2 regions of the Methylocystis borbori genome follow, and region 2 is predicted to be linked to the other one. Evidence: predicted binding sites of a transcription regulator. Region 2 holds the regulator's gene; the other holds the start of a gene.
The links. Region 2 encodes PhoB, which activates phosphate uptake and scavenging genes when phosphate is short. Its sites were predicted from a motif close to TGTCATNNANCTGTCAT; they were not measured.

Region 1: the regulator PhoB is predicted to act here: its motif matches at 1,822-1,838, upstream of V3H18_RS08295 (OprO/OprP family phosphate-selective porin).

What each region holds. Positions count from the first base shown of each region.
Region 1 is NZ_JAZHYN010000019.1:29,932-41,993, forward strand. It holds gene V3H18_RS08285 (porin) at 1-187, shown strand, start outside; gene V3H18_RS08290 (tetratricopeptide repeat protein) at 290-1,051, shown strand; gene V3H18_RS08295 (OprO/OprP family phosphate-selective porin) at 1,897-3,822, shown strand; gene V3H18_RS08300 (hypothetical protein) at 4,008-4,295, opposite strand; gene V3H18_RS08305 (DUF2093 domain-containing protein) at 4,671-4,892, shown strand; gene lpxK (tetraacyldisaccharide 4'-kinase) at 4,876-5,859, opposite strand; gene V3H18_RS08315 (3-deoxy-D-manno-octulosonic acid transferase) at 5,887-7,164, opposite strand; gene V3H18_RS08320 (DUF4170 domain-containing protein) at 7,302-7,562, opposite strand; gene V3H18_RS08325 (3'(2'),5'-bisphosphate nucleotidase CysQ) at 7,562-8,404, opposite strand; gene V3H18_RS08330 (DUF6101 family protein) at 8,715-9,164, shown strand; gene V3H18_RS08335 (CobW family GTP-binding protein) at 9,174-10,274, opposite strand; gene V3H18_RS08340 (metal ABC transporter substrate-binding protein) at 10,357-11,232, opposite strand; gene V3H18_RS08345 (metal ABC transporter permease) at 11,238-12,062, opposite strand, start outside.
Region 2 is NZ_JAZHYN010000016.1:19,620-31,681, reverse strand. It holds gene pstS (phosphate ABC transporter substrate-binding protein PstS) at 1-655, shown strand, start outside; gene V3H18_RS07325 (hypothetical protein) at 701-943, opposite strand; gene pstC (phosphate ABC transporter permease subunit PstC) at 942-1,931, shown strand; gene pstA (phosphate ABC transporter permease PstA) at 1,946-2,788, shown strand; gene pstB (phosphate ABC transporter ATP-binding protein PstB) at 2,785-3,576, shown strand; gene phoU (phosphate signaling complex protein PhoU) at 3,600-4,316, shown strand; gene phoB (phosphate regulon transcriptional regulator PhoB) at 4,313-5,059, shown strand; gene V3H18_RS07295 (GcrA family cell cycle regulator) at 5,206-5,724, opposite strand; gene V3H18_RS07290 (aspartate aminotransferase family protein) at 6,144-7,340, shown strand; gene argF (ornithine carbamoyltransferase) at 7,340-8,284, shown strand; gene V3H18_RS07280 (Hsp33 family molecular chaperone) at 8,284-9,267, shown strand; gene V3H18_RS07275 (sensor histidine kinase) at 9,433-10,842, opposite strand; gene V3H18_RS07270 (fumarylacetoacetate hydrolase family protein) at 10,980-11,696, shown strand; gene V3H18_RS07265 (pyridoxal phosphate-dependent decarboxylase family protein) at 11,812-12,062, shown strand, end outside.

The DNA.
Region 1 (12,062 bases), on a different contig from region 2:
GAAGTTCGATAACAACGCGCCGATGATGCGCATCAACGAATGGGAGGCGGGCATCGAATATCAGCCTCTGCCGGAGCTTGAATTTACGGTGAACTATTCGAAGATGGACCGCACGAACACTCAGGCTGCGCCTTACCGTCAGTTCCAGGCCAATCTGGTTCGCATGCAGTTGCAGTGGAACTACTGATCCTTCGTCGGAAGGCTCGCTGACATCGAACGCTCCCGGCGCCGCCGGGGGCGTTTCCTGCTTTGGAGCTTAAATTTTGTTTCGCCGTGGAAAAGAGGGACGATGTTTGTAAAAGACGCTTTCCCAAGCGTTTTCGGAACGCTCTGGGACAGAAGGCCGGCGACGCGCGTTTTGGCGGCTCTTCTTTGCGCCTGCGCCATGACCGCGGCGCGCGCCGGCGAATATGAAGACGCCGCCGCCGCCGCGCGGCGCGGCGATTTCGCGGCCGCTTTCAAGCAGCTTAAACCGCTCGCCGATAAGGGCGACGCGCGGGCGCAGGCCGATCTCGGGGTGATGTATTTTGCCGGGAAAGGGGTCGCCGCCGACCCCAAGGAAGCGCTGAAATGGACGCGGCGCGCCGCCGAGCAGGGCAGCCCCTCGGCCCAGTTCAATCTCGGCTCCATCTATCTCGAAGGGCAAATCGTCCTGAGAGACGCCAAGGAGGCGATGAAGTGGAATCTCCTGGCCGCCGGTCAGGGCCTCGCCGCCGCGCAAGTGAATATCGCCAGCATGTATTATGATGGCGACGGCGTCGCCCAGGATTACAAGGAAGCGGTCAGATGGCTGCGGCTCGCGGCCGAGCAGGGCGATCCGGAGGCGCAGCTCAATCTCGGCAACATGTATGTCGCGGGGCAGGGCGTCGAGCGCGACTTGCTGCGCGGATATATGTGGACGCGAATCGCGAGCGATTCCTTGTCCATGAGCGACGCCGACAAGAAGTCGCTGCGCGACCTGTCGGCGAAGACCCTGTCGCCGGAGGAGCTCGCCAAGGGGCAGGCGATGGCCGCCAAGTGCCAGGAGTCGAAATTCAAGAATTGCGATTGACGCAGGCGCATGCCTGACGCGGGGAGCGCTCCAGAGACGCTGGAGCGCTCCCTTTATTTTGCGCCTCATTCGACATTAATTCTTTCCGCCCGATCTCTCGCTCTCGGGAGCGCCCGCAGATTTCCACTCTGCGAGAGGCTGATCGACGAGGGTTGTTGCAGCCCCGTTCAGCCAAGTCCGCCACCACGCCCCTCTGGCGATAAGCATTGCGCCCGTTAGGCGGCCATGGACGGCGGGCTCGATCCACGGTCGGCAGGTGAGAAGCCTGCTACTGTTTCGGTTTCCTTCGCCAAAACGCCTTTCCTGCGCTCCCCGAACGCCTTGCGGGCGTGAAGGGAAGAGCGGGCCGTCGCGCCGCTATGCTTGACGCGAGTCCGCTTCCGTCACGGCCGACAATTGCACGCTTATGTTGCCGTAGCATTTCTCAAGAGCATAGTTTATTTCTTGAATATTTTCGAATAGTATATATTTCGTGATATCATTTCCAGTACGTTTCATATCAAAGGTTATTTCGTGACATATATCGCGTTGACACAAAACATATAACAATGAGCGCCTATCGTTCCTACCGGATGAGTCTCATGTTGGATATATAGTACATATGTACGTACATTTTTAAACGTTAGCGTCGATAACCCGTAAAATATGCGAATCATGCGAACGCGAGTACGTACGTCACAATTCAGTATGAGTAGAAACTGTGCCAAATAGGCAACATGCCGGCCTAATATAGGATGTATGACTTACATTGATTGCTTCAAAGCTTAGATTGTCACGCATCTGTCATTCGCCGAAGGTCTAAGTCGCGCTGTCTTCAACAGACAAAACCATGGCGCGAGGCTGACATGAGAATATCGACGAAGAAACAGGCACTTGCCGGGGTGGCGCTGGGCGTTCTGCTTTCGGCGACCGGCGCGAAGGCGGCTGGAGACGGCAGCGCTATCGAGGCGCGGCTACGGGCTTTGGAAGCCGAGATTCACAAGCTGAAGCAGGAAGCGCGGGAGGTGAAATCGCAAGCGCAGCGCGCGACCAATGTCGCCAACGCGGCCGTTGCGAAAGGCCCGCCCGGCCCGCCCCCGCCGCCGCCCGTCTTCGTCAGCTTGAAGAGCGGCCTTCTCATCGAGACGGAAGACAAGGCCTTCGCCTTCAAGATCGGCGGCCGCCTCTTCGTCGACGGAGGCGGCACCGCCGGCTCTCCGGGCAATGGCTGGCAGGGCAATGTTGGTTTTGGCCAGGCGCGCCTCGAGGTCGAAGGCAGGGCGAAGCCTTGGTTTTATAAGATCCAGTATGATTTCGCGAATTCCACAACGCAGCTGTGGAATACAAATCTGCCCAACGCGAACACGCTCACGGGTCTCCAGTTCTGGTCAAGAAACTACGTCACCGACCGCAACTTCCTTTGGGGCGGATTCCGCGATGCATATCTTGGTCTGCAAGACCCGCGTTTGTCTCATCCGCTGCTCGCCGAGCCGGTCTATTTCAAGATCGGCAGCCAGTACGAGTCGTTCAGCTTGGAGGCGTTGGCGTCCTCGAAATATCGCGACACCATCGAGCGGCCGCTTGCGGTCGACGCCATCGCGCCCTTCCGTCATATTGGCGTGGCGGCCGGCATGATCGGCAAAGACAATTGGACCGCTCACTTCGGCCTTTACTCGCTGAGCTTCCAGGATCTCAACACGCGTCCGGTTAATACGTCGTCAGGAAATGTGGGCGTTTTGGTGCCTGCCTATAATGGCTACGGGGTGAAAAACGCCAATTGGTATCAACCCTGGGGAGGCGGCGCCTATTGGGAGACCACCGGCCGCGTAACCTGGGCGCCCATCTTGGACGAGCACCAACTTGTGCATATTGGCGTCGCCGGAAGCTACCATCAGCCGAATAATTCGACGGCCTACAACGACGATCGTAACTCGGCCCCGGGAAATCGCCTCGGGTCGGAAGCCAATATCCTCGGCACGACCTTCCTCGGCACGACCGATCTTTCGTGCGGTCGTTTCCCTCAGCCGGCCGCCTTCGTGACGCCTGCGGTGACCTTCAACCAGTATAACGCCGCAGGCAACTGTATAAAGGATATCGAAAAGATCGATCTTGAGGCCGCATTGTCCTACGAAAACTACTTCGTCCAGGGCGAGTGGCTCATGGCGAACTATAACCGTAACACGTCCGGCGCTCAGCAGTTTGCGCTGGCCCAACTGGGTCAGTTGGGCACTGGCTCGCCCACTCAGGGGCTGTTTATCTCCCCCGGCAATTCCAATTACGTGGCCAGCGGCGGCTATGTGCAAGGCGAGTGGTGGATCACGGGCGAAGAGAAAGCTCAATCCTACGATATGAAAGACAAGAACGGCGTCACGTTTGGCCAGCTGAAGATCAAGGATCCCTTCTCCAAGGGAGGCTGGGGCGCTTGGGGTCTGGTCGGACGCTGGAGCGTTCTTAATCTGAACAACGGGCCCTACCAGGGAGCGTCCCTCTACAACAACCTGGCGGTCGCCAATAACGCTTTCGGTTTGTTCGGGGCCCTCCCGGGAACGCCCGCCCAGATCGCCAATGCGACTCTCCTGCAAAACGTCATCGCGAATTCCGGCGTCTATGGCGGCTACCAACAAAATGTTACGGGTGGCATCAACTGGTACCCGGATAATGGCTTCGCCTTCCAGTTCAACGCGACTCATGTGATGTCTCTGAAATCGCCGTTGAACTGGAACAATCAGTCTTCCTACGAGAGTGGCTCCCACCCGACGTTCCTGGAAATGCGGGCGAAGGTCTACTTCTAGTCCTTGCGTCTCGAAAATTTTCTGCGCCCCCTCTGGGGGGCGCAGAAGCATTTTTGCGGCATTGGAAGATGTCGCGCGATGCGGCCGCCGCATCGTCTCAACGCCGAGCGTTACAGGCGATATAGCGCGCGTCGCGGATATGCGCGGCGGACATCAGGGCGCGAGCAGGCGCCCCGCGGCGAAAATCAACAGACCCGGTCCCAGTCCCAGTCGCGGTCATTATAGACGTAGCAAGGGTCTCCGCCGTAAGTCCGATAGCCGTCGCTCCAATAACCATAGGTGGCGCCCAGCACTGCGGAGGCGAACGCTTCGGCGGGAGCGGCCGCGACTCCGTTGTAGCCGCGATAGGCTTTTCCGCTGGAGCCTCGGCGATAACCTTCCTCATAGCCGGCGTGATATCCGACATCGTAGCTGCGGTGGTAGCCGACGCCATAGCGGCCATGAGAGCCGGCGATCGCTTCTGTCGCAGGCATGGGCAGAGCTGCAGCGATCGCGGCGGACAAACAAATTTGGCGGAGCATCGCTTCCCTCCGAATTGACCTGGAAAGGCTGTGTCGCGGGGATCGCCAGCTGATCAGCCGGTAGATCGAAAGAGTGAGCCGGTTTTCCCATTTTAGCAAGAACGAAACGCCGTAGCGCGGCGCCGATCGTTAAACCCCCAGCGTGAGATGGAGCTTGCCGGGCCGAATGCTCGGCGGGCTTTTCCATTGGCCTTTGCGGATGCTATTGTCGGCCGTATGAGTTCGCCGCGAGGAGGCGCTTGAAGCTCGCCCATGAAGTCGTTTATCTCGACGCTGGGCGGCTGGGCGCGACGCCCGTTCCCCCGGCGATATGGTTTGAGAACGCGCATGAACCGTTATGAACGCCAACCGCAGCCGGCCGACGAGGCCGTCGTCGAATATCTCGACGGCGAATATCGCGTGCGCAAGCCTGGCGCCTATGTGCGCTGCGCGGTGACGGGGGAGCCGATTCCGCTCGAGGATTTGCGCTACTGGAACGTCGATCTGCAGGAGCCCTACAGCGGCCCGCACGCCAAGCTGATGCGCCTCGGGATCAAGAAGCCCGATTGAGCCGCGCAAGCGCCGCGTCGAGGGCGCCGACATCGTCGAACGCCAGCGTTACGGGAAGCGTCGAGGCGCCGAGCGTCGCCATCCGCGCGCCGATGCGCGCTGCGTCCTTCTCCGTCGTTACGAGATGCGCGCCGAATTTTTGCCGAAGCGCGGAAAGCGCGGCGTAATCATTGTCCGTGAAGCGATGATGATCCCCGAAAGGAGCGCGCGCGACGATCTCGGCGCCGCATGCCTCAACCGTGCGAAAGAATTTCTCGGGCCGCGCAACGCCGGCGAAAGCGACGACTCGCGCATCTTTGAGCGCCTTCGCCGCCTCGGGCTCGGCGACGAGCCGCGCGCGCGCATAAGGCTTATGCGCCCCCTCCGCGATCGCCGTCCCCCGCGCGCCGTCGCCGATGACGACAAGCATGTCCGCCGCCGTGAACTGGGCGTCGAGCGGCGCGCGCAAAGGCCCCGCCGGTAGGCAGCGGCCATTGCCCGCGCCATAGTCGGCGTCGATCGCGAGGAGCGCGAGATCGGCGGCGACGCGCCTGCTGTGAAAGCCGTCGTCGAGAATAAGGCAGGTCGCGCCGCGCCTTTGCGCCAGCGCCGCGCTCGCGAGACGATCCGCCCCGACGATCGTGAGCGCCGCGCGCGCGAGCAGCAGCGCTTCGTCGCCGACGTCGGCGGCCTGATGACGGTTCAAATCGACGGCGATCGGCTGCGCCGTCTCGCGCTTGCGCCCGAAGCCGCGGGTGAGAAGCGCCGGCTTTTCGCCCCTCGCGGCCAGAAGCCGCGCGAGCGCGAGGACGAGCGGCGTCTTGCCGTCGCCGCCCGTCGTCAGGCCGCCGACGACGATCGCTAGAAGGGGCGCGCGCGGCGCCTCGCGCGACAGGCGCTCGCCGGCGAAGCGCCCATAGATGGCGCCGAGCGGAGAGAGAAGGCGCGACAATGCGCAGTCGTCCCGCCAGAACGCGGGCGCGCGCATTTTAGAAAGCGCCGGCGCGGGCCGCGCTCATTGCTGGGCGATCGCCAATTGCGCGAGATAGGGCTCGACCGCGTTCATGACGCCGCGCGAGGCGCCGCCGAGCTTTTCGACCGTCTCCGCGCCGGCGCGGCCCATCTTGCGCATGCGCGCGGGCTGGGACAGCAGATAATGCGCCGCGCGCGCGAGCGAGGCGGCGTCGGCGACGCGCGCGGCGGCCTTGGCGGCGGCGAGTTCCCCATAAACTTCCGCGAAATTCTCGACATGCGGCCCGTAAAGAATGGCGCAGCCGAGTTTCGCCGGCTCGATCGGATTTTGCCCGCCGCCGGGGAGCAGCGATTTGCCCATCAGCACGACGCCGACGCTGCGGAAAATGAGGCCGAGTTCGCCGACGCTGTCGGCGACATAGATTTGCGTGTCGCGGCTGGGCTCGCCGTCGCGCGAGCGCAGCGCCGCGCGAAGCCCCCGGGCGCGCGCCGCCTCGACGATTTCTGCGCCGCGCTCGCAATGGCGCGGCGCGATGACGGTAAGGAGCGAAGGCGTCTGCGCGGCGAGTTCGACATGCGCGGCGAGCGCGATCTCTTCCTCGCCCGGATGGGTCGAGACCGCCGCCCAGGCCGGCCGCGCCCCGACCGCGCCGTTGAACTCCGCGAGCCGCGCCGAATCGGCGGGCGGCGGCGGCACGTCGAATTTGAGATTGCCGGCGATGCGCACGCAGCGCGCCCCGAGCGCGAGGAAGCGCGCGGCGTTGTCGGCGTCCTGCGCGAGGCAGAGATCCACCGCGCCGAACACGGATTTCGCGGCGCCGGGCGCTCTGCTCCAGCGCTCCGCCGATTGGCGCGAGATGCGGGCGTTGGCGAGGACGAGCGGCGCGCCGCGGGCCTGCAGCGCGGCGACGACATTGGGCCATAGCTCCGACTCGGCGAAAACGGCGATGTCGGGACTCCAATGGTCGAGGAAGCGCTCGATGAATTTCGGCGCGTCGAGCGGCGCATATTGATGGAAGGCCCCGGCGGGCAGGCGCTCCGTCAGCACGCGCGCCGAAGCGACCGTGCCGCTCGTCACCAGCACTTCGAGGCCGCGCTGGACGAAGCGTTCGACGAGCGGCAGCAGCGAGATGCTTTCGCCAAGGCTCGCGCCATGCAGCCAGACGAGACGCCCGGGCGGGCGCGAGCGGTCGGAGAACCCCATGCGTTCGCTAAGCCGCGCGGGGTCTTCCTTGCCAAGGTTCGCGCGCCAGTTCAGCGCCGCGCCGGCGAAGGGCGTCGCCGCGATGGTGCCAAGCCGGTACAATTTCAGAAGCGGCATATCGTGATCAATATGTTCGCGCGTCCCTGGACGTCGGCGGGCGCCGTCTTTTCGCTCGCGATTGGGAGCGAAGCAACGACTCTATACTTCGCAAAACGGCCAAATTTAGGAAAGCCACTTTTGCCGTTCATCCACGCCTATAAGCTCTCGACGTCGGGATCGAGCAGCCGATGGAGATGGACGACGAAATAGCGCATATGGGCGTTGTCGACGGTCGAATGCGCCTTCGCCTTCCATGCCGCGAGCGCCGAGGCGTTGTCGGGATAGATGCCGACGATGTCGAGCTTTGCGGGATCGCGGAAGGTGACGCTGTCGAGCGTCTCCAATTCGCCGCCAAATACAAGATGCAGCAACTGTTTTTGGTTTTTCGCCTGTTTGGGGCGCGCCGTATCGGTCATCATTTTCCTTTCGAAACGTCTCGCGCCAGCGCGAGGCTTTCGTCGAAGAGCGACGTGGGCGCCGCGATCAGCATGTCGCGCGCGAGCGAGACGCGATTATAGGTCAGGGCGACCCCTTCCGGCTCGCTGAGTCTTGCGCCCGCTTCTGCGAGAAGAATATCCGCGGCGGCGATGTCCCAGTCGCGCGCATTGGGCCCCGCCACCACCACATCATGCCGGCCGGAGGCGATGTCGGCAAGCCGCAAGGCGAGGGAGGGCGTGCGCGGCGCCATGACGAAGCCCTGCGGCGACGCCGCAAGGCGCTCCTGCATGGCGCGCGGGGCGACGAACGAAGCGCCGGCGATTTCGGCGCGTTGCGGCGCGAAAAGGCGCGCCCCGTTAAGGAAGGCGCCGAGGCCCCGGCCGCCGACATAGGTCTCGCCGAGCGCCGGCGCGTGGATGACGCCGGCGACGGGGCGGCCTTTCGCCACAAGCGCGATGGAGACGGACCAACGGTCGTCGCCGCGCGTGAAGGCGTGCGTTCCGTCGATCGGATCGAGGACGATCAGCCGCTCGCGCGAGAGGCGCTCGGCGGTGTCGACGGTCTCTTCCGACAGCCAGGCGGCCTCCGGCGCGAGCCGGGCCATTTCGTCGTAGAGAAAGCGATCCACGGCGAAATCCGCCTCGGTGACCGGCGAGCCGCCGCCCTTGTAAGAGACCTTGGCGCTCGTCCGCTGGCCGGGACGGAAATAGGACATGGCGATGTCGCCGGCCCGCCGTGTGACGCTTTCGAGTTGCGGGAGAAAGGCGGCGAGTTCTTCTTGGCTGGGGCCCATCATGGAGAGCACTAGATCACGCCGCATTTTGGCGCAATCGCCCAAATGCGGATAACGTGATCGATTCAAAAAGTTTAGAGCGCGCCTTACGCGAAAAACCGGATGCCACTTTTTCGCTGCGCGCTCAATTGGAGACGTCCCGCGCCCGCAAGCGGGCGCACTGCGCGGAATAGATGCAATTTGATCGAATCCATTTTACGAAGCTTCACCCTCATCGCTGAAAGCGACCTAAAAAGCAATGGTTTACGTGTGATTCACCAGGCTTTTTAGCGTCTTCGCGCCGCGCCTGGGGCAGGATGCCTGCGACAAGACGTTCACGAGTTTTGAGGAGGGATCCATGGTCGAGGCCGGCAATGCGCGCAAGGTCCAGGAAAATGTCTTCATTCAGCCGGATTGGCGCGCCGACGGCGGCGCGCGGCGCATCCGCGTGACCCGCGACGGGGTGCTCATCGCGCGGCGCCTGTCGGGCGTCGCCATGAAGATCAGGGTGCCGCTCGACGCCTATCAGGGCGTCGCGCTCGACGTGCTCCCGGCCGAGGACGGCTCGCCCCTTTATCTTCTCTCGCTCGCCCATCGCGACTCCGATTTCGACATTCTGCTCTGCAAGACGCAGGACGGCGGCGCTGTCGCCGCCGACTGGAAATATTGGGCGTCCTGGCTCGGGCTGCCGCGCCTTTCGGCGGAAGAGGGCGTTTTGCGGCCGCTCGAGGCCGGCGCGCCCGTCGCGCGGCGGCGCGACGCCAATGTCTCGCAGCGCCGCCCGCGCTTTCTCGCGCGCCGCAAATGATGGGCGCAATCAGCCGAGACCGAGCACGTCCTTGGCGAAGCCTTCGCGGATCGCCTCTTCCTTCAGCTTGCGGCCGATGAAGACGAGCCGCGACTCGCGCTTCTCGCCTCCATGCCATTCGCGTTGCAGATCGCCGTCGAGAATCTGGTGAACCCCCTGAAAGACGAAGCGCCGCGGCTCGTCCTTGAAGGCGATGATGCCCTTGCTGCGCAGAATGTCGGGACCTTCGCGCTGAATGAGATCGTTCAGCCAGGGCACGAAGCGCTCGGGATCGACCTCGCCCTCGTGACGGATTGAGACCGAATGCATGTCGTCGTCGTGGAAATGCTTCACGCCCTGGACATGGTCGTGATGTTCGCCATGCCCGTCATGATGATGATCATGGTGGTCATGACCGCAATCCGGCCCGCATTCATGGTCGTGATGGCCATGGTCGTGATCATGATGGTCATGATCGTGCTCGTCCGCTTCGAGAAAGGCGGGTTCGAGCGTCAGAATGCGGTCGAGATCGAAGGCGTTGCGCTCCAGCACTTCCTTTAGCGGCACGTGGGATTTTACGGCATGGTGCAGCGCGGCGTATGGGTTGATGGCGCGGATGCGGCCTTCGACCTCCGCGAGCTCCTCATCCGAGACGAGATCGATCTTGTTCAGCACGATGACGTCGGCGAAGGCGATCTGGCTTTTTGCCTCGGGCGCGTCCTTGAGGCGCTCGCCTAGCCATTTGGCGTCGGCGACCGTCACCACCGCGTCGAGCCGCGCGGCGTCCTTCACATCCGCGTCCATGAAGAAGGTCTGCGCGACGGGCGCCGGATTGGCGAGGCCGGTCGTCTCGACGACGATCGCGTCGAATTTGCCGCGCCGGCGCATCAGCCCTTCGAAGATGCGGATCAGATCGCCGCGCACGGTGCAGCAGATGCAGCCATTGTTCATCTCGAAGACTTCCTCGTCGGCGCCGACGACGAGATCATTGTCGATGCCGATCTCGCCGAATTCGTTGACGATCACGGCGTAGCGTCGGCCATGCTCTTCGGTGAGGATGCGATTGAGAAGCGTCGTCTTGCCGGCGCCGAGATAGCCGGTGATGACGGTGACGGGGATTTTGTCGGTCATTTTTTCTCCTGCGGAGAAGCCAGTCGGCGTTAGGCGGTCGGAGAATTCGCGCCTCCGCCGACCGCCAATCGCCTAATGCCGCTTAGGGTGCCAGGGCTTTGGCCAATTCTCTAGCATTATGGCGCATCATGTCGATATAGGTCGCGCCGTCGCCTTTCGCATCGGAGAGCGCGTCGGAATAAAGCTCGCCGCCGACGCGCGCGCCGGTTTCCGCCGCGATGCGCTTGGCGAGCCGCGGGTCCGCGATGTTTTCGAGAAAGACCGCCGACACTTCGTTCTGCTTCACCGAGCGGATGATTTTCGCGAGGTCGCGCGCGCTGACGTCGGCTTCGGTCGAAAGCCCTTGCGGCGCGATGAATTCGACGCCGTAGCGCTGGGCGAAATAGCCGAAGGCGTCATGCGTCGAGACGACGCGGCGCCGTTCCTTGGGAATATTCGAAAAAGTCTTCACGATCTCGGCGTCAAGCGCGTCGAGCTTAGAAAGATAGGCGGCGGCGTTGGCCTCATAGGTCTCCGCGCCTTGCGCGTCGACAGCCTTGAGCGCGTCGCGAATGGCGCTGATATAGATTTTGGCGTTCCCCACGTCCTGCCAGGCGTGGGGATCGGCGCCTTCCTCGCCCGCGCGAGCCGCGACGCCCTTGCCGAGCGTGACGACCGTTCCCTTGCCCTTCGCGGCGGCGATCAGGCGCTCGATCCACCCTTCAAAACCCAGCCCATTGACGAAGATGAGCCGCGCCTGCGCGATCTTGCGGCCGTCGGCGGGGCTCGGCTGATAGACATGGGCGTCGCCGTCGGGGCCGACGATGGTCGCGACCGATACGCGGTCGCCGCCGACCTCGCGCACGAAATCGCCGATGATCGAAAAGCTCGCGACGACGGGGATTTTTGGCGTTTCGGCGACCGCCGGCGCGACGAAAGCGGCGAGGGCGAGGGCGATGAGGCCGCGTCGAGAGAGCATGGGCGTCATCCTTCGAGATGCCGGCGCGGGCGCCTTAGGCGCAGCAATCCGCCGGCGGGGCCGAAAATCATCGAGGCGAAATAGGCGAGGCCCGCGGCGAGAACGATGGCGGGGCCGGTCGGCGTTGAGGTTTCGTTGGAAAAGATGAGGCCGAAGTAAGAGCATAGAACCCCGATCGCCGCGGCGAGCGGCAGGGCGGCGGCGAGCTCCCGCGTCCAGAGCCGCGCCGCGGCGGCGGGCAGCATGATGATTCCGACCGCCATCAGCGTGCCGAGCGCGTGAAAGCCCGCGACGAGATTGAGCACCACAAGCGCCAGGAAAAGGAAGGGCGTGAGTTCGCCGAGCCCGCTCACCTGACGCAGGAACAGCGGATCGAGCGTATCCATCACCAGCGCGCGGTAGAAGACCGCGAGCAGGACGAGCGTCAACGTCGTCACGCCGCCGAGCAGCAGCAGCGCCGCATCGTCGAGGCCGACGACCGAGCCGAACAGCACGTGCAGCAGATCGACATTGGAGCCGCGCAGCGACACGAGCGTCACGCCGAGCGCGAGCGAGACGAGATAGAAGGCGGCGAGCGACGCATCCTCGCGCAGCGGCGTGAAGCGCGAGACGGCGCCCGCCGCCAGCGCGACGATAAGGCCGGCGGCGAGGCCGCCGATCGTCATCGCCGGCAGGGAGAGGCCGGCGACGAGATAGCCGACGGCGGCGCCGGGCAGAATGGCGTGGGAAAGCGCGTCGCCCGCGAGCGACATGCGCCGCAAAATGAGAAAGACGCCGAGCGGCGCGCCCGAAAGCGCCAGCGCGAAGGAGCCGATGAGCGCGCGGCGCAT
Region 2 (12,062 bases):
CGAAATCGACAAGTGGGACGATCCGGCGATCAAGAAGCTCAATCCCAAGGCGAAATTGCCGTCGCAGCCCATCGTCGTCGTGCATCGTTCGGACGGTTCGGGAACCACCTTCAATTTCACGAACTATCTTTCGAAGGTTTCCGACGAATGGAAGACCAAGGTCGGCGAGAACACTTCGGTCGAATGGCCGGTGGGCATCGGCGCCAAGGGCAATGAGGGCGTGGCCAACAACGTCGCCAACACCAAGGGCGCGCTCGGCTATGTCGAATACGCCTACGCCAAGCAGAACAAGCTGACCTATACGAAGATGATCAACAAGGACGGCAAGGTCGTCGCGCCGAACAGCGAGTCCTTCCAGTCCGCGGCGGCGGGCGCCGACTGGGCGCATGCCGAGGGCTTCTACGAAATCCTCACCAATGAGCCCGGCGCCAAGTCCTGGCCGATCACTGCGGCGACCTTCATCCTTCTCCCCAAGGAGCCCAAGGACGAAGCCGCGACGGCAGAGGCGCTGAAATTCTTCGCCTGGGCCTTCGCCAATGGCGGCAAGGCCGCGGAAGAGCTCGACTATATTCCCATGCCCAAGCCGGTGGTCGAACTCATCAAGAAGAGCTGGGCCGGCGTGAAGGGCGCGGACGGCAAGCCTCTGTCGCACTGATGCGGCGCGCGCGCCGCGCGAATGATCGATTTTCCGGCGGCGGCTTCAGCGGCCGCCGGAACTGGCCGGAGCAAGTTTCTCAAAAAAGTTGACAGACTTTTTCGGAACTTGCTCAGGCTGATCGATCTGGAGGGATTTCTGGTCGATCGGATGATGTCGGTCCGATCGGAAAGCGCGCGAAAGGCGCCGCTCGACGGAAAGCCCGGCGTCGGGAGTGGAGCGGATGTTCTCGATCGAACCGAACCGGCGCGAAGCCAATGGAGCCGGGCAGGAGGCGGATTCGCACATGTCGGATATTGTTCTGGAGCAATCGGCGTCGCCCATCGTCGCGGTGGATCGAACGCGCGTCCTCGGCCGGCTGGCTCTCGTCGACCGGGTGTTTCTGCAGGTCACCCGCGCCTCGGCGGTGATCGTGCTCGTCATCCTCGGCGGCGTGATCATCTCGCTCGTTTACGGCTCCTGGCCGGCGATGAAGACGTTCGGCATCGGCTTCCTCGTCTCGCAATCCTGGAATCCCGTCACCGAGAATTTCGGCGCGCTGCCGGCGATCTACGGCACGGTGCTCACCTCCGTCATCGCCATGCTGATCGCCGTGCCCGTGGGCCTTGGGATCGCGATCTTCCTGACCGAGCTTTGCCCCTATTCGCTGCGCCGGCCGATCGGCACGGCGATCGAACTGCTCGCCGGCATCCCCTCGATCATCTACGGCATCTGGGGCCTCTTCGTGCTCGCGCCCTTCCTGCAGCAGCATGTGCAGCCGGCGCTGATCTCGGCCTTCGGCGACATTCCGATCTTCTCGACGCTTTTCGCCGGGCCGCCCTATGGCATCGGCACGCTGACGGCGGGCTTCATCCTCGCCATCATGGTCCTGCCCTTCATCGCGTCGATCTCGCGCGACGTGTTCGAAACCGTGCCTCCGGTGCTGAAGGAGGCGGCCTGGGGCATCGGCTCGACGACGTGGGAAGTGATGCGCTACGTTGTCATGCCTTACACGCGCGTCGGCGTCATCGGCGGGGTGATGCTGGGTCTTGGCCGCGCGCTCGGCGAGACGATGGCGGTCACCTTCGTCATCGGCAATGCGCATAAGATATCAGGCTCGCTGCTCGCGCCGGGCACGACCATTTCCGCGACCATCGCCAATGAATTCACCGAGGCGGTCGGCGACCTCTACACATCGGCGCTGATCGAACTCGGCCTCATCCTCTTCGTCATCACCTTCATCGTCCTCGCTTTCGCGCGCTACATGCTGATGCGGATCGAGCGGAAGGCAGCGTGAGAAAGATCGAAGTCATGTCGCTTTACGCCTCACGCCGCAGCGCCAACTCCATCTCCATCACCCTGTGCTGGGTGGCGGCGGTGTTCGGCCTGTTCTGGTTGTTCCTGATCCTCGCTTCGCTCGTCTATGAGGGCGTGCGCGGCCTCTCGCCCGCCGTCTTCACCCAAATGACGCCGCCGCCGGGCATGGACGGCGGCCTGCTCAACGCCATCGCCGGATCGCTCGTCATGACGCTCATCGGCGTCGCGATCGGCACGCCGCTCGGCATGCTGGCCGGCACTTACATGGCGGAATATGGACGCTATACGAAGCTGACGGTGGTTGTGCGCTTCATCAACGACATTCTGCTCAGCGCGCCCTCGATCGTCGTCGGTCTCTTCGTCTATACGATCCTCGTTCACCCGATCGGGCATTTCTCGGCGATCTCGGGCGCCGTGGCGCTGGCCTTGCTGGTGGTTCCCGTCGTCGTGCGCACTACCGAGGACATGCTGCTGCTGGTGCCGGGGTCGATGCGCGAAGCGGCTTCGGCGCTCGGCGCGCCGCGCTCCCATGTCGTCGGCAAGGTCGCTTATCGCGCCGCCAAGGCCGGCCTTGTCACCGGCGTGTTGCTCGCCATCGCGCGCGTCTCCGGCGAGACCGCGCCGCTCCTGTTCACCGCCCTCAACAACCAGTTCTGGAGCAGCGACCTCGCCGCGCCGATGGCGAGCCTGCCTGTCGTCATCTTCCAGTTCGCGCTCTCGCCATACAAGGACTGGCAGCAACTCGCCTGGACGGGCGCGCTGCTCATCACCGTCGCTGTTCTCGCTCTCTCGATCGCGGCCCGCGCCCTCAGCGCCGGGCGGAGGAAATCGAAATGAACGCCGCTGCTCAAATCGCCCAGGTAAAGGAACCGCTGACCAAAGTCTCGATGCGCAATCTCGACTTCTACTACGGCGAGTCGCATTCGCTCAAAAACGTCACCATGCCGCTATACACGAATAAGGTGACGTCTTTCATCGGCCCGTCGGGCTGCGGCAAGTCCACGCTGCTGCGCGTCCTGAACCGCATGTACGATCTCTATCCCGGCCAGCGCGCCGAAGGCGAGGTGCTGCTCGACGGCGAAAATATTCTCGATCCGGCGATCGACCTCAACGCGTTGCGCTCCCGGGTGGGCATGATCTTTCAAAAGCCGACGCCCTTTCCGATGTCGATCTACGAAAACATCGCTTTCGGCATCCGGCTCTACGAGAAGCTGCCGCGCGCCGACATGGACGCCCGCGTCGAGGCCGCGCTGCGCGGCGCCGCCTTGTGGGATGAGGTGAAGGACAAGCTCCAGACCAGCGGACTCGGTCTTTCCGGCGGCCAGCAACAGCGCCTGTGCATCGCCCGCAGCGTGGCGGTGCAGCCTGAGATTATTCTGTTCGATGAACCGTGTTCTGCGCTCGATCCGATCTCGACGGCGAAGGTCGAGGAGCTGATCGACGAATTGTCTTCCCGCTACACCATCGCGATCGTCACGCACAACATGCAGCAGGCGGTGCGCGTCTCCGACTATACCGCTTTCATGTATCTCGGCGAGCTTGTCGAATTCGGTGAGACCGACGACGTGTTCAACAAGCCGCAAGAAAAGCGCACGCTCGACTATATCACCGGCCGTTTCGGCTAACCAGCGATCCAAGGACGGCGCTCATGAGCGACCATATCGTCAAATCCTATGACCGTGACCTCGAAGCCCTCGGCCGGCGCATCGCCGAAATGGGCGGCGTCGCGGAGAAGATGCTGGCCGAGGCCATGGACGCGCTGTCGGCCTTCGACATCGATCTCGCCCATCGCGTCGTCTCCAGCGACCCGCGGCTCGACGCGCTGCAGCGCGAGATCGAGGAGAACGCCATTCTCACCATCGCGCGGCGCCAGCCGCTCGCGGTGGATCTGCGCGAATGCATCGCCGCGATCCGCATCTCCGGCGACATAGAGCGGGTCGGCGATCTCGCCAAGAACATCGCCAAACGCACGCTGAAGATCGCCTCGGAGGCGCGCGTGCCGCGCGCCATCGTCGGCCTCAAGTCGATGCACGAAATCGCCGCCATGCAATTGAAGGACGCGCTCGACGCCTATGCGCTGCGCGACACCGAGCGGGCGCGCGCGGTCTGGGAAAACGACACCGATCTCGACGCGCTCGAGGATTCGGTGTTTCGCGACCTCCTCACCTTCATGATGGAGGACCCGCGCAACATCTCCTTTTGCACGCATCTTCTGTTCTGCTCGAAAAATCTCGAGCGGATCGGCGACCACACCACGAATATTTCCGAGACTGTCGTCTATCTCGTCACCGGAGAGGCGATGCCGGTGGAGCGGCCCAAATCGCGCGCACCTGACTTCGGGGTCAAGGACGAGGCGGCGCAATGAACGAAACGACTTCCGCAGTCCTTCAGCGGAACGGGAAAGGCGATCGCGCGCCGCGCATTCTCCTCGTCGAGGACGAGACCTCGCTCGCGACGCTGCTGGTCTATAATTTGGAGGCGGAAGGCTATCAGGTCGAGCATGTCGACAATGGCGACGAAGCGGAGCTGCGGCTCGCCGAGTCGCCGCCCGATCTTGTTATTCTGGACTGGATGCTGCCGGGCGTCTCCGGCCTGGAGATTTGCCGGCGCCTGCGCGCGCGCGACAGCGCGAGGGACATGCCGGTGATCATGCTCACCGCTCGCGGCGAGGAAGGGGAGCGCGTGCGCGGCCTCTCGGTCGGAGCCGACGATTACGTCGTCAAGCCCTTCTCGACGCCAGAGCTCATGGCGCGGGTGCGGGCGCTGCTGCGTCGCGCCCGTCCCGAGCGCGTCGCGTCTAAGCTCACGCTCGGCGACATTGACCTCGACCGCGACACGCGCCGCGTGCGGCGCGGCGGGCGTGAAATCCATCTCGGCCCGACCGAATTCCGGCTGCTCGAATATTTCATGGAGAAGCCCGGCCGCGTCTTCACCCGCGCGCAGCTTCTCGACAGCGTCTGGGGCATGTCGGCGGAGATCGACGAGCGCACGGTCGACGTGCATGTCGGCCGGCTCCGCAAGGCGCTGATCCGCGGCCGCGAAAAGGATCCGATCCGCACCGTGCGCGGCGCCGGCTATTCCTTCGACGAGACTTTCGGACACGACTGATACGGATCTGATTGATCCATGCGCTTGGCGTCATTCCCGCCGAGGCGCAGTCCCGAGCGGAAATCCTGAGCGACATCCATGACGTTCGTTACGCATCGCGAACGCCGCCGAGCCGTTCGCGCGTAGACGGCGCGACGCGCCGCGCATCACGCGTAGCGTTGCGCCCGCAATTGATCGCGCGCGCGGCGTCTGTCCTGCGCCGGCTGATAGGCGACCCGCGCATGATAGCCGCAGTAGGGTCCGCCGCCGACCGTCGCCTTGCCGCCGCAGAAACGAAATTCCGGCGTCGTCGGATCGCCCATCGGCCAGCGGCACATGGACTCGCGCAGCTCCATCAGCGTCACGCGCTCCGAAATGGGGATGACCACTTCCTCCTCCCGCGCAACGCGGGGCGCGGCGAGGGCGTGCGGCGCGAAGGCCAAAGCGAGATTGCCATGCGTGGGCGCGCCGTTCATGCGCGCCTGGTTCTGACGCGGCGGTTTGGCCGCGCGCGGCCGTGGCGCCGCCGCCGTCTTCGCCCGCTCGGCGAGTCCCAGGCGATGAATCTTGCCGATCACGGCGTTGCGCGTGATGCCGGGTCCAAGTTCAGCGGCCACCTGGCTTGCGCTCAAGCCGTCGGTCCACAGTTTGCGCAGCAGTTCGACGCGTTCGTCGGTCCATGACATTGGATTCTCCCCTCCATCGGGTCGAGCGCGGATCGGAGTCTTTCCCCGACCGCAGCGCTGGCGTTTAGGCGCAGCGGCGATGAAACGCGCATCAACACTCGAGAGAACGCGCCCCAACCCACGCCGCGGGCGCTCACTAAAAACTCATGGATTTATTTTGAATCACGCGAGAGTCCCGCTGGCAAGCGCAAGAGGGGGTTCTCAACAGTCTTTCGCTGTGGGCGGCGCCCATGAGACTCATTTTTATCTTCTCCAAAGCCTCGCTTGCCGCCGCGGTTCGCCGCCGACAAACCACGGCCCGCCATGGATTTGACCGCGCCGCGCCGCAAGCTTAAAATCCCGTCTTGAACTGCCGCCCTAAAAAGGCGGCGCTTTGTTTTTCTGGCCCCTGCGGCGGCGGGCCTGATGGAGCAGGACTTTTGACGTCAGCGCTGTTTCCGACCTATGCGCGGGCCGATCTCGCCTTCACGCGCGGAGAAGGCGCGTGGCTGACCGCCGAGAACGGCGACCGCTATCTCGATTTCGGCGCGGGAGTCGCCGTGCTGTCGCTCGGCCATAATCATCCGCATCTCGTCGAGGCTTTGAAGCGCGCCGCCGAGTCCCCCTGGCACGTCTCCAATCTCTATCGCATCCCTCAGGCGGAGCGTCTCGCCGAGCGTCTCTGCACGGCGACATTCGCCGATCTTGTCTTCTTCGTTAATTCCGGCGCCGAGGCCGTGGAATGCGCGATCAAGACCGCGCGGAAATATCATGCGGCGAACGGCCAGCCCGAGCGCTATCGGCTGATCACCTTCGAGGGCGCCTTTCACGGCCGCACGCTTGCGACCATCGCCGCCGGCGGCAACGCCAAATATCTCGAAGGCTTCGGTCCGCCGCTCGAGGGCTTCGACCAGGTTCCCTTCGGCGACTTCGAGGCGGTCGAAGCCGCGATCACGAATGAAACGGCGGGCGTCCTGCTGGAGCCGATCCAGGGCGAAGGCGGCTTGCGCGTCTTTTCCGCCGCCTTTCTGACGAAGTTGCGCGCGCTCTGCGACGCGCGCGGCCTGCTGCTCGTTTTCGACGAGGTTCAATGCGGCGTCGGCCGCGCCGGCACATTCCTCGCCTGCGAACATGCTGGCGTCGCGCCCGACATCGCCGCGCTCGCCAAGGGACTTGGCGGCGGCTTTCCGATCGGCGCCTGTCTTTCGACGCGCGAAGCGGCCAAGGGGATGACGCTCGGCGCGCATGGCTCCACTTTCGGCGGCAATCCGCTGGCGGCGTCGGTCGGCGCGGCGGTGCTCGACATCGTGCTGGGCGAGGGCTTCCTCGCGCGCGTCGCGCGCCTTGGCGCGCTGTTGCGGCAAAGGCTCGCCGAGCTTGAAGACCGCTATCCGGCGATCATCGAGGAGGTGCGCGGCGAAGGCTTGATGTTCGGGCTCAAGACGCGCATCCCCAACGGCGATTTCGCGGCGGCCGCCCGCGCGCAGGGGCTCTTGACCGTGCTCGCCGGCGACAATGTCGTGCGCCTGCTGCCGCCGCTCATCATCGACGAAGCCGACATCGCCGAGGCCGTGTCCCGGCTCTCGGCCGCTTGCGCGCGCCTCGCCGCCCCGGCCGAGAAAGTGGGAGCGGCGTGATGACCGCGCATTCGGTGACGCGTCCGCGCTCCTTTCTCGATCTCTCCGATCATTCCGGCGAAGAGCTGCGCCGCATTCTGGAGATCGCCAGATCCCTGAAGGCGCGCCGCGTCAAAGGCGTCGAGCCGCAAGAGCGCCCGCTCGCGGGCAAATATCTCGGCATGGTGTTCGACAAGCCTTCGACCCGCACGCGAGTCTCTTTCGACGTCGCCATGCGCGATCTTGGCGGCGAGACCATCATGCTGACGGGCGCCGAAATGCAGCTCGGGCGCGGCGAGACCATCGCCGACACGGCGCGCGTCCTGTCGCGCTTCCTCGACGCGATCATGATCCGCATTCTCTCGCATGACGATCTTGTCGATCTCGGGCGTTACGCGACGATCCCCGTCATCAACGGCCTCACCAAATTCTCGCATCCCTGCCAGGTGATGGCGGATGTGCTGACCTTCGAGGAGCGCCTCGGGCCGATCGAGGGCCGCACGGTCGCCTGGAGCGGCGACGCCAATAATGTGCTTGCGAGCTGGATTCACGCGGCGGCGCGGCTCGGATTCACCATCAATGTCGCGACGCCGGCCGAGCTTGCGCCATCGGCGGAGATCGTCGCCTGGGCGAAGGCCAATGGCGCGGCGGTCAATCTCATGCGCGACGCCTATGAGGCGGTCGCGGGCGCGGACGCCGTCATTACCGACTGCTGGGTGTCGATGGGCGACGCCGACGAAGAGTTCCGCCGCGCCGCGCTCGCGCCCTATCAGGTCGACGCCAAGCTGATGCGCGCCGCCGCGAAACATGCGGTCTTCATGCATTGCCTGCCGGCGCATCGGGGCGAGGAGGTCACGGAGGAGGTGATCGACGGGCCGCAGTCGGTCGTCTTCGATGAAGCCGAAAACCGGCTGCACGTCCAGAAGGGCGTGCTCTGCTGGTGCCTCGCGCCGGGGCAGGCGTGATGGCGCGCCGCGACGCGCCGGCGCCAAGCCGGCCCGCCGCCTCGACGTCCGAAGACGACCGGGTGCTGCCCTTCGCGGTCGAGCCGCTCGATCTGCGCGGCCGGCTCGCGCGCCTCGGACCCACGGTCGATTCCATTCTGAGCCATTACCCCTATCCGCCGCAGGTCGCGCGTCTGCTTGGGGAGGCCGTCGCGCTCGCGGCGCTCCTCGGTTCGATCCTCGAATCCCACGGCCGCTTCCAATTGCAGACGCGCAGCGACGGCCCCGTGGACATGCTCGTCGTCGATTACGACGCGCCGGGAAAGCTGCGCGGCTTCGCGCGCTTCGACCTCGAGCGCGTCGAGAAGCTGCGCGACGCCTCGCCCGCGGCGCTGTTCGGGCGCGGCCATCTCGCCCTCACCATCGAGCGCGAGGAGGACGCCGCGCGCTATCAGGGCGTCGTGCCTCTGGAAGGCGAGAGCCTTGCCGAGGCGGCGCATATTTATTTCCGCCAGTCGGAGCAGATACCTTCCTTCGTGCGCCTCGCGGTGGCGGAAAGCGTCACGCCGCAGGGAAGGAGTTGGCGCGCCGGCGGGCTGCTGCTGCAATATCTTCCGACTGGCGGCGCGCGCATGCGCGATCTGCCGCCGGGAGACGCGCCGGGCGGCGGCGCGCCGGAAGGGCTCTTGGAAGAAGAGGCGGAAAACGACCATTGGACGGAAGGACAGGCGCTCGCCGCGACGCTCGAAGATCATGAACTCGTCGATCCGGCGCTTTCGGGCGAGCGGCTGCTCTATCGCCTGTTCCACGAGCGCGGCGTCAAGGTCTTCGCCGAGCGCGCGGTCGCGGAATTCTGTCGCTGTTCCAACGAGCGCATCGAGAAATTGCTGAAAAGCTTCTCGCCGCAGGAGCGCGGCGACATGGTGGGCGACGATGGGCGCATCGGCGTCACCTGCGAATTCTGCGGCACGCTCCGCAGTTTCGAACCCGCCGATTTCGACTGATAGGAAATCCGCTCGCATAGTTTGGATGTCATTCCCGACGCGCGACGCGCGATCGGAAATCCGGAGCAAAGGCAGCGTTGTTGGATCGGCTCTGGTTTCCCGGTCAGGCCTTCGGCCTGCCCGGAATGACGCGTCCAACGAACGAATGGGTCGGGATACGTACGATTAATCGGGCAGCGGCGCGACGAGCGTCACAAGCGTTCCGCCTCCCCGCGCGCTGTCGATCGTGAGCGTCGCCCCGGCGCCGCGCGCCCGCTCCAGCATGCCGTCGACCCCGAAATGCCCGGGCGTCGCGGCGTCGGGATCGAAGCCCACGCCGTCGTCCCAGACGATGAGCCGCGCCGCCCGCTCTTCCCGCATGAACGAGATGCGGACGCGCTGCGCGCCCGAATGCAGTTCGACGTTGCGCAAGGCTTCGCGCAGCACTTGCGCGAAGAGTTCTTCCGCGTCGCGCGGCAATTCGCGTTCCCCAAAGTTGAATTCGGACTCGATCTTCATCGTTTCGTCGCCGCGCCGCGCGGCGAATTGCGCGACGATGACGCGCAAATCATCTTCCTCGCGGCGCGAGACGCGTATGCGTTCGATCGCCTCGCGCGCCTCCCGCAGTCCTTCGCGGCCCTGCGACTCGAGTTCGCGCAGCGCGGCTTTCGTCTTCTCGTCGCCGGTCGTCTTGGCGATAAGGCGCGTCTGCGCGATCATCGCCACGATCGAGCGCACGAGCGTATCGTGCAGATCATGGGCGATGCGCAGCCGCTCATTGGCGAGCTCCGCCGCGCGCGCCTCCTCGCGCGCCTTGCCGCGTTCGATCCGCAACAGGCGCGAGGCGGTCGCGTCGCGGGCGACGGCCTGAAATTCGCCGCCGCCTTCCGCCCCGAGGAAATGCACGCTCCAGCCGAGCCAGCGGAGCGCGCCTTCGGCGTCATGCGCCGCCATCTCGAAATTGGCGGCGCCCTGCGCCGCGACCTCGATGCGCCAGGGATCGTCGAGGCCGAGCGGCGGAAAGAGATCGCCGACGGGGCGGCCGATGAGCGCGTCCTGCGGCAGGCCGAGGAATGCCGCGGCGCGGCGGTTGGCGAAGACGACATTCAGATCGACGCCGAAGCGCAGGACGAAAAATTCGGAGGATTCGACGATGTCGCGATACAGCGCGTCGGCGACGCGCAGCCGCGCGGCCGCCGCCTCCGCCTGCTGCTGCAGCAGTCTTTGTTCGCGCCGCTCGGGCGCGAACAGCCGGTCGACGAGGTCGGCGCCATGGGCCGGCGTGGTGATGACGAGATAGCGCCGCTTTTCCGCGCTATAGCGGATAGAGATATTGGCGCGCGCCTGCGTTTTCGCGGGCATGCGCAGGCAGGGAAACAGGATTTCGCCGTTTTCGGCGCGCAAGGACGCCAGTTTTTCCTCCATATTGAGCAGGAAAGGCGAGGCGCAGGCGGACTCTCCCTCACGCGGCAGCCAGTCGCTCAGGCGCCCGATGCGGCGCACGACGGCGAGGTCGTCATCGAGAAACGCGAGGCCGATTTCGCCGAAGGCGAGGGCGGCGGCGAAGGCGTCGCTTTCGGCGTCCAATAGGTCCATGGGCCGCTCTGGTTATCGATCACGCGTTTTCTACGCCGCCCCGGCGCCCGTTTTTTGGCGGAAAACGCTCTCAGGGCGCGAGAATAGCGCCAAACGCGGCTGGACGCTCTATAGGAAGCAGGTCTTGGAGATTTGAAATGAACGCCGACTATGTTTTCGCCGCCCCGACTCGGCCGAGCGTCGCCATCGCGAAGGAATCGCGGCGCTTTCCCGTGCGCCGCATTTTCTGCGTCGGGCTGAATTACGCCGCCCACGCCCGCGAGATGCGCAAGGCGCAGGACCAAGGGCAAGGCAGCGAGAAGGAGCCCCCGCCCTTCTTCTTCGCCAAGCCCGCCGACGCCTTGGTCGAGAGCGGCGGGGCGATTCCCTATCCGAGCCTCACGCAAAATCTCCATCACGAGATCGAGCTTGTGGCGGCGCTCGGCGGCGGCGGGGCCGACATTCCGGCGGACGAGGCTCTCAGCCATGTTTTCGGCTATGCCGCCGGCGTCGATTTGACGCGACGCGATCTGCAGGCGGCGGCGCGCGCCGCGGGGCTCCCCTGGGACATGTCGAAAGGCTTCGACAATTCCGCGCCCATCGGCGCGATCCGCCCGGCGGCCGAGATCGGCCATCCGGCGCGCGGGCGCATCGCCCTTTCGGTCAATGGCGCGCCGCGCCAGCAGGGCGACCTTTCCGATATGATTCTCGGCGTCGCCGAGATCGTCTCAGTGCTGTCGCGCTTCGTCGCGCTCGCCCCGGGCGATCTCATCTTCACCGGCACGCCGTCGGGCGTCGGCCCGCTCCTGCCGGGCGACCGCGCCGAGGGCGAGGTCGAAGGGGTTGGCGCTGTCAGCGTAACTATCGAAAATTAAGGCGAGTTGCGCCCGGCGGCCAAAGCCGGCTATGTGCTGGGGGCGGAAAGCCGCTGCAGTGCGGCGCCATCAAGTCGCGCCTTTCCCCCAACCGCCGGCGCGCGAGGCTCTTTCTATGCCGGTCGATCTCGACCCTCACGACTGGGACGAATTTCGCGCCGAGAGCCATCGCGCGCTCGACATGATGATCGACTATCTGCGCGCGATCCGCGAGCGCCCGGTCTGGACCGAGCCGAGCGAGGAGGCGCGGGCGCGCTTCAAGCGCGATCTCCCGCAAGAGGGGCGCGATCTGTCGGCGGTGCTCGAAGATTTCGACCGCTACATCAAGCCCTACGCCACCGGCAACACCCATCCGATGTTCATGGG